One region of the Streptomyces sp. NPDC048565 genome, then DNA from elsewhere that is predicted to be linked to it. Evidence: predicted binding sites of a transcription regulator. Region 1 holds the regulator's gene; the other holds the start of a gene.

What was found. Region 1 encodes HrcA, which represses chaperone genes, less so after heat shock. Its sites were predicted from a motif close to TTNGCACTCNGNNNNNCNGAGTGCNAA; they were not measured.
Region 2: groES (co-chaperone GroES) is a predicted target of HrcA. The motif match lies at 2,851-2,877, and genes of this name have one in related genera.

What each region holds. Positions count from the first base shown of each region.
Region 1 is NZ_JBEZIH010000004.1:72,918-77,395, reverse strand. Features, by position in the region: gene AB0C75_RS06570 (nitronate monooxygenase) at 1-539, opposite strand, end outside; gene dnaJ (molecular chaperone DnaJ) at 672-1,811, opposite strand; gene hrcA (heat-inducible transcriptional repressor HrcA) at 1,812-2,828, opposite strand; gene AB0C75_RS06555 (MBL fold metallo-hydrolase) at 2,994-3,716, shown strand; gene AB0C75_RS06550 (DUF3097 domain-containing protein) at 3,770-4,478, shown strand, end outside.
Region 2 is NZ_JBEZIH010000005.1:216,742-221,219, forward strand. Features, by position in the region: gene AB0C75_RS08740 (SDR family oxidoreductase) at 1-585, shown strand, start outside; gene groL (chaperonin GroEL) at 665-2,287, opposite strand; gene groES (co-chaperone GroES) at 2,387-2,695, opposite strand; gene AB0C75_RS08755 (polysaccharide deacetylase family protein) at 3,006-3,938, opposite strand; gene AB0C75_RS08760 (methyltransferase domain-containing protein) at 4,054-4,478, shown strand, end outside.

The DNA.
Region 1 (4,478 bases):
TGATGGCCGCCCGCCTCGGTGCCCTGGACACAGACCGCGCCCGCGCCCGCCCACTCGGCGTCCCGCGCCTCCTGGACCGAGGTGACCGTGACGACGGTGAGCGTGCCGACGGCGGCGAACGCGTCGAGGGTCTCGCGGGTGGGGCAGCCGAAGGTGAAGGAGACCACCGGCACCGGATTCCCCAGCAGGATCGCGACCTTGGCCTCGTAGCCGTCGTCGCCTGCCGCGTCGGGCTCGCCGAGCGGGGTCTCGTACCAGGCGGCCTCACCGGCCAGTTGGTGGCGATATACCTCGACGGCGCCGGTGTCGGCGGCCGGCGGCTGCGGCATGAAGAGGTTGACGCCGAAGGGACCGCTGGTCATCCTCCGGAGCTGCTCGGTCTCTTCGTACATCCCGTCCGCCGTCTTGTATCCGGCGGCGAGGAATCCGATCCCCCCTGCATCGGCGACGGCGGCGGCCAGCTCCGGCCGCGAGGCACCGCCCGCCATCGGGGCCTGCACGATGGGGTAGCGGCAGAGATCCGTGAGCGCCAAGGACATGACGGCATCGTGCCACGTCCCGCGAATCGTGCCGAATCAGCCCTCCGTACCGTGCGGGGCGGTGCCGTACCGGCCCGCACGCACCGCACCGCCCGCCGGTACGGAGACCGGCGGGCGGTGCGGTGACAGGGTTCAGCGGCCGTTGAAGGCGTCCTTCAGACGGGAGAAGAGCCCCTGCTGTCCGGGCTGGAACTGACCCGTGGGCCGCTCCTCGCCGCGCAGCTTGGACAGCTCCCGCAGGAGGCGCTCCTGCTCGGGGTCCATCTTCGTCGGGGTCATGACCTCGACGTGCACGATCAGGTCGCCGCGCCCGCCGCCACGCAGGTGCGTGATGCCGCGCCCGTGCAGCGGGACCGACTGCCCGGACTGGGTGCCCGGCCTGATGTCGATCTCCTCCATCCCGTCGAGCGTCTCCAGCGGCACCTGGGTGCCGAGCGCCGCAGCCGTCATCGGGATGGTCACCGTGCAGTGCAGATCGTCGCCGCGCCGCTGGAACACGGCGTGCGCGACCTCGTGGATCTCGACGTACAGATCCCCCGCGGGGCCGCCGCCGGGGCCGACCTCGCCCTCGCCCGCGAGCTGGATCCGGGTGCCGTTGTCGACACCTGCGGGAATCTTCACGGTGAGGGTGCGCCGCGAGCGGATGCGGCCGTCACCGGCGCACTCGGGGCACGGGGTCGGCACGACCGTGCCGAAGCCCTGGCACTGGGGGCAGGGCCGTGAGGTCATGACCTGACCGAGGAAGGACCTGGTGACCTGGGAGACCTCGCCACGGCCGCGGCACATGTCGCAGGTCTGCGCGGAGGTGCCGGGTGCGGCGCCCTCGCCACTGCAGGTCGTACAGACGACCGCCGTGTCGACCTGGATGTCCTTGGTCGTGCCGAAAGCCGCCTCGTTGAGGTCGATCTCCAGCCGGATCATCGCGTCCTGGCCGCGCCGGGTGCGCGAACGCGGCCCGCGCTGCGCGGCGTTGCCGAAGAACGCGTCCATGATGTCGCTGAAATTGCCGAAGTTGCCGGCTCCGAACCCTCCTGCGCCACCGCCGCCGCCCGAGCCGGACAGCGGGTCACCGCCGAGGTCGTAGACCTGCTTCTTCTGCGGGTCCGACAGCACCTCGTAAGCGGCGTTGATCTCCTTGAACCGCTCCTGGGTCTTCGGATCCGGGTTGACATCCGGGTGGAGCTCGCGGGCGAGCCTACGGAATGCCTTCTTGATCTCGTCCTGAGATGCGTCGCGGCGCACGCCTAGTACGGCGTAGTAGTCCGTGGCCACTTACGAATCCGCCAGGATCTGTCCGACGTAACGTGCCACTGCGCGTACCGCTCCCATCGTTCCGGGGTAGTCCATGCGGGTCGGTCCGACCACGCCGAGTTTGGCGACTGCCTCGTCGCCCGAACCGTAGCCGACCGCGACGACGGACGTGGAGTTGAGCCCCTCGTGGGCGTTCTCGTGCCCGATCCGTACGGTCATGCCTGAATCCGTTGCCTCACCGAGCAGCTTCAGCAGCACGACCTGCTCCTCCAATGCCTCCAGCACCGGCCGGATCATCACAGGGAAGTCATGCCCGAAGCGGGTGAGATTGGAGGTGCCGCCGATGATCAGCCGCTCCTCCGTCTCTTCGACCAGAGTCTCGAGAAGGACGGAGAGCACCGTCGACACGGTCCCCCTGTCCTCGGCCTCGAAGGACTCCGGCAGATCCTGCACCAGCCGTGGGACGTCCGCGAAGCGCCGTCCGACGACCCGGCTGTTGAGCCGGGCCCGCAGATCGGCCAGCGAGGTGTCACCGAACGGTGCAGGGCAGTCGATCATACGCTGTTCGACCCGGCCCGTGTCCGTGATCAGGACGAGCATCAGCCGGGCCGGGGCCAGGAGAAGAAGCTCCACGTGCCGGACCGTCGAGCGGGTCAGCGAGGGGTACTGCACGACGGCGACCTGCCTGGTCAGCTGCGCGAGCAGCCGGACCGTGCGGCCCACGACGTCGTCGAGGTCGACCGCGCCGTCGAGGAAATTCTGAATGGCCCGGCGCTCAGGCGACGAGAGGGGTTTCACACCCGCGAGCCTGTCGACGAAGAGCCGGTAGCCCTTGTCCGTCGGAATACGCCCCGCACTCGTGTGCGGCTGGGCGATGAAGCCCTCGTCCTCCAGCAACGCCATGTCGTTGCGGACAGTCGCCGGGGAGACCCCGAGGCTGTGCCGCTCCGTGAGCGCCTTGGAGCCGACGGGCTCCTCCGTGCCGACATAGTCCTGGACGATGGCGCGCAGCACTTCGAGTCTGCGTTCACTGAGCACCGCGCACACCTCCAGCTGTGGTCCTCCGGCGTCTGCCTGGCACTCTGTGCGTTCGAGTGCCAGCGATCCCCCGGTCAGTGTACGGGGGCGAGGTGGGCCCGGGGCAAGGGCGACCGGCCACGCCCGTCACGGGACCACGCAGGTCGTTGCCGATAGCGTCGCCGTATGGACGCCTCTTGGGAAGAGTTCGGCTGGGAGCGGTTGGGCAACGGTACGGGACGCAGACGCCTCCCCGGCTGGGACGCGACCGCCGCACTGGTCGCGGGGACGGACGGTGTGCTGCTCTACGACACCGGGGCGACGCTCCGGGAGGGAGCCGGACTGCGCACCCAGGCCGAGGCACTGCTGGGCCGCAGGGTGACGCATATCGCACTGAGCCATCCGCACTTCGACCATGTGCTGGGCACCGCCGCCTTCTCCGGGGCGGAGGTCTACGGGGCGGTCGGCACGGCGGAGCTGCTGGGGCGGGGCGCCGAGGAGCTGCGCGCGGACGCCGTACGGCACGGCATGAGCGAGGCGGACGCCACGGCGGCCACGGACGTCCTGGTGGCCCCGAGGCATCAGGTGAGCGGCGAGTGGACACTCGATCTCGGCGGCGGCTTCCAGGTGCTGCTGGCCAATGTGGGGCCGGGCCACAGCGGCCACGACCTGGCGGTCCTGGTGCCGGGCTCCCCCGTCGTGATGCTCTGCGGCGACCTGGTCGAGGAGTCCGGCGAGCCGCAGGCGGGACGCGACGCGGTCCCCTCGCACTGGCCTGCCGCGCTCGACCGGCTGCTGGAGCTGGGCGGCGAGGACGCGGTGTACGTGCCGGGGCACGGGGCGGTGGTGGACGCGGCGTTCGTACGGGCGCAGCGCGATCAGCTGGCGGCCCGCTTCGGCGTGTCGTGAACGGCGTGCCAGGAACGGCGTGTCGTGAACGGGCGTCCGTTTATCGTCGTGCCATGCGCAGCTACCAGCCGGACCTGACTCCGCCGTGGAAGAAGTCCGCTCCCGCCCCCGAGGTCCCCGCCGAGCCCGATCTGGTCGTCGAGGAGGCCGTCAGCGGCTTCTGCGGGGCGGTGATCCGGTGCGAGAAGACGGCCCAGGGGCCGACGGTCACGCTGGAGGACCGCTTCGGCAAGCACCGGGTCTTCCCGATGGAGCCGCGCGGCTTCCTACTGGAGGGCAGGGTCGTCACCCTGGTACGCCCCTCGGCCGGCGGCCCCGCCCGGCCCACGCGCACCGCGTCGGGTTCGGTGGCGGTGCCGGGCGCACGGGCCAGGGTGGCGCGGGCCGGCCGCATCTACGTGGAGGGGCGGCACGACGCCGAGCTCGTCGAGCGCGTCTGGGGCGACGACCTGCGCATCGAGGGCGTGGTGGTGGAGTACCTGGAGGGCGTCGACGACCTCCCGGCGATCGTGCGGGAGTTCGCGCCGGGCCCTGACGCCAGGCTCGGTGTCCTGGTGGACCATCTGGTGCCCGGCTCCAAGGAGTCCCGGATTGCCGCCCAGGTCACCGACGCGCACGTCCTGGTGGTGGGGCATCCGTACATCGACGTCTGGGAGGCCGTGAAGCCCTCGTCCGTGGGCATCCCCGGGTGGCCGGTGGTCCCGCGCGGGCAGGACTGGAAGACGGGCGTGTGCCGTGCGCTGGGCTGGCCGGAGAACACCG
Region 2 (4,478 bases), on a different contig from region 1:
GCCGGGATCGAGGCGGTCGCGGCACGGCTGACGGACCGGGTGAGCCCCGTGGATCTGCTGGTCAACAACGCGGGCTTCGGCAACAAGGGGCGCTATCTGGACGTCCCGGTGGCCGATGAGCTGACGATGCTGAAGGTCCACTGCGAGGCGGTGCTGCGGCTGACCTCGGCCGCCGCAGGCTCGATGCGGGAGCGCGGGCGCGGCGGGGTGGTCAATGTGGCCTCGGTCGCCGCCTTCCTGCCGCGGGGGACGTACGGGGCGTCGAAGGCCTGGGTCGTCCAGTTCACCCAGGGCGCGGCGAAGGATCTCGCGGGTTCGGGGGTGCGGCTGATGGCGCTGTGCCCGGGCTTCGTGCGGACCGAGTTCCATGAGCGGGCCGGGATGGGGACGGGCAGCATCCCGGACTGGATGTGGCTCGACGCGGACAAGCTGGTGACCGCGGCCCTGGCGGACCTGGCCCGCGGCAGGTCGGTGTCCATCCCCGACCCGCGCTACAAGGCGCTGATGAGCCTGGTGAAGCTGACGCCCCGCAGCGTCCTGGGCGGAGTCACCTCCCGCGCGGGCCGGACGTACGGACCGCAGTAGGCGGAAGGTTCCAGGACAGCACCGAGGCCCGGTGCCCCCGCGACGGGGGTACCGGGCCTCGGTGTCGTACGGAGCCGTACTAGTGGCTGTGGCCGTGGCCGTGACCGGCCTCGTCCTCTTCCTCGGCCGGCTTCTCGACGACCAGGGTCTCGGTCGTGAGCAGCAGCGACGCGATGGACGCGGCGTTCTCCAGGGCGGAGCGGGTGACCTTGACCGGGTCGATGACGCCGGCCTTCACCAGGTCGCCGTACTCGCCGGTCGCGGCGTTGAAGCCCTGACCCTTGTCGAGCTCGGAGACCTTCGAGGTGATGACGTAGCCCTCGAGGCCCGCGTTCTCCGCGATCCAGCGGAGCGGCTCGACGGCGGCGCGGCGCACGACCGCGACACCCGTGGCCTCGTCGCCGGCCTTGCCGAGGTTGCCCTCCAGGACCTTGACGGCGTGGACCAGAGCGGAGCCACCACCGGAGACGATGCCCTCCTCGACCGCGGCGCGGGTCGCGGAGATGGCGTCCTCCAGACGGTGCTTCTTCTCCTTGAGCTCCACCTCGGTGGCGGCACCGACACGGATCACGCACACGCCGCCGGCCAGCTTCGCGAGGCGCTCCTGGAGCTTCTCGCGGTCCCAGTCGGAGTCCGTGGACTCGATCTCGGCCTTGATCTGGTTGACGCGGCCCTTGACGTCGGCGGAGTCGCCGCCGCCGTCGACGATGGTCGTGTCGTCCTTCGAGACAGTGACGCGGCGGGCGGTGCCCAGCACGTCCAGACCGGCCTGGTCGAGCTTGAGGCCGACCTCCTCGGCGATGACGGTCGCACCGGTGAGGGTGGCGATGTCACCGAGCATGGCCTTGCGGCGGTCGCCGAAGCCCGGGGCCTTCACCGCGACGGCGTTGAAGGTGCCACGGATCTTGTTGACGACGAGGGTGGAGAGCGCCTCGCCCTCGACGTCCTCGGCGATGATCAGCAGCGGCTTGGAGGCACCGGCCTGGATGACCTTCTCCAGCAGCGGGAGCAGCTCCTGGATGGAGCCGATCTTGCCCTGGTGGATCAGGATGTACGGGTCGTCGAGGACGGCCTCCATACGCTCCTGGTCGGTCACCATGTACGGGGAGAGGTACCCCTTGTCGAAGGCCATGCCCTCGGTGAACTCGAGGTCGAGACCGAAGGTGTTGGACTCCTCGACGGTGATGACACCGTCCTTGCCGACCTTGTCCATCGCGTCCGCGATGAGCTCGCCGACCTGCGGGTCCTGCGCGGAGAGCGCGGCCACGGCGGCGATGTCGGCCTTGTCGTCGATCGGGCGCGCGGTCGCGAGGAGGTCCTCGGACACGGCCTTGACGGCGGCGTCGATGCCCTTCTTCAGGGCGGCCGGGGACGCACCCGCGGCTACGTTGCGCAGGCCCTCGCGGACGAGCGCCTGGGCCAGGACGGTGGCGGTGGTGGTGCCGTCACCGGCCACGTCGTTGGTCTTGGTCGCCACCTCCTTCACCAGCTGGGCGCCGAGGTTCTCGTACGGGTCGTCGAGCTCGACCTCGCGCGCGATGGTGACACCGTCGTTGGTGATGGTGGGGGCGCCGAACTTCTTGTCGATGACGACGTTGCGGCCCTTGGGGCCGATCGTCACCTTCACCGTGTCGGCAAGCTTGTTGACGCCGCGCTCAAGGGCGCGACGGGCGTCCTCGTCGAACTTCAGGATCTTCGCCATGGGCTGAGCTGTCCTCTCAAACGAACTGCGCCCCTCGCCGCCCGGCTAGTTATTTCGCAGGGGGCCAGGGGCGCAGAACAGAAGCAAACGTTAAGTGAATTACTTCTCGACGATCGCGAGAACGTCGCGCGCCGAGAGGACGAGGTACTCCTCGCCGTTGTACTTCACCTCGGTGCCGCCGTACTTGCTGTACAGGACGACGTCGCCGGTCTTGACGTCGAGCGGCAGGCGCTCGCCGTTCTCGAAGCGGCCCGGGCCCACGGCCAGGACGACGCCCTCCTGGGGCTTCTCCTTGGCGGTGTCGGGAATGACCAGGCCGGAAGCCGTGGTCTGCTCGGCGTCGAGCGGCTGGACCACAATGCGGTCCTCAAGCGGCTTGATCGCAACCTTGGAGCTGGTGGTCGACACGATCCGGTCTCCCCCTTCGGAGATCTCACGGGGTTTAACAGTCTGTGGGGTGGCTTCAAGGTCGATCCGTCGTCGCGGGTGCCGGACCTGCCCTGTCGCGCGGTTGTGCTGGCACTCTCCATCGGGGAGTGCCAGCACTGAGACTATGACCGCGATTAGCACTCGGTCAAGCGGAGTGCCAATTGACCACCCTCGCGTGGCGCCGCGTCACCGGCGTACGCCCGGACAACGCGGGAGATCTCCACAGCGTTCCGTCGTCCGTCGTCCGTCATCCGGCATCCGGCGCCCGGCGCCCGGCGCCCGGCGCCCATCAGACATAGTCCTCCAGCCTGGCCACGGCGTACCCCTTGTCCGTGACCGTCTTCATGACGTTGCGGATCATGTCCGCCATGGAGGCGTCCCAGTCCTCGCGGCCCCGGAAGTGGGTGAGGATGATGTCGCCGGGGTGCAGGTCCTGGTCCTCCTCGCGCCAGTCCATGTGGTCGGGGAACGCTTCGGCGCTCCACAGGGGCACGGCCTTGATGCCGCAGGACTTGGCGATGCGCAGGGTGTCGCCGTTGTAGTTGCCGTAGGGCGGGCGGAAGAGGACGGGGCGCTTCCCCAGGTTCTTCTCGATCTTGTCCTGCGAGCCGCAGATCTCCTCGCGCTGCTCGTCATCGGAGAGCCCCGGGAGATAACGGTGGTTGAGCGTGTGGTTGTTGAGCGTGACTCCCCTGGCCTGCATGTCCTTGAAGTAGCCGTAGTCGTCGTTGATCTCGTAGTCGCTGAGGAAGGCGCTGTACGGGATCTTCAGCTCCGACATCATCCGGAGCAGCTCGGGGTCCTTCTCGGAGCCGTCGTCCATGGTCAGGAAGACGACCCGCTCCGTGGTCGGCACGCTGGTGAAGACCGGCGGCAGCCCCTTCCCGCCGCCCTCGACCTCGAACCCCTTACGGGTGGTGATGTGCGGCTTCACCGCGGGCGCCACGGGCGCGACGAGCGGAGGCTCGGCCAGGCCCCACTTCTTCGCGACGGCGACCCGGGCGGCCTGCTCCCGCTTCAGCCGCGCCGCCTTGGCCTCGACCCCGGCGGGCCCTGCCTGCGGCGGAACCGCGACCTCCGACTGCCCGGCGGTGGCTTCGGGCCCCGCGGCCGGATTCTGCCGCCCGGCCGCCCCTTCGTCCGTGGCGTCGGCACACCCGGACGCGGCGGCACCGAGGAGCAGGGCCACCAGGACCGCGCAGGTCGATCTGTGGCGTTTCATGACGAATTTGTCTTTTTGTCGTACTAGTTGCATGGCGCCGCATCCTGCCACCGGGGCACCGGCCGCCCCATGCGACACATCCGGGCGGCCCGCGAGGTCCCCCGGCTGGCTCACAATGGACCCCGTGAACGCCCTTCCCCCTGCCGATCAGACCGACCCGGCCGACCCGCTCGCGGCCTTCGCCGCCCTGCGCACCCCCGAGGGCGCGGCCCTCCTGGACGAGCTGCGCGACCACGACCCCGCCCGGGAACTGGCGACCGCGACCCGGCTGCGCCGCACGCATCCCGCCGCCCTCGTGTCGGCGGCGCTCGGCCAGGCGCGGCTGCGGCAGCGGGCGGTGGCGAAGTTCGGGGCGGCGGACGCGTACCGCATGTTCTTCACCCCCGACGGCGTGGAACAGGCGACCCGCACCTCGGTCGCCGGCTACCGCGCGGAGCGGTTCGCGGAGCTCGGCGTACGGAGCGTGGCCGACCTGTGCTGCGGCATCGGCGGCGACGCCATCGCCCTGGCCCGTGCGGGCGTCTCGGTCCTGGCGGTGGA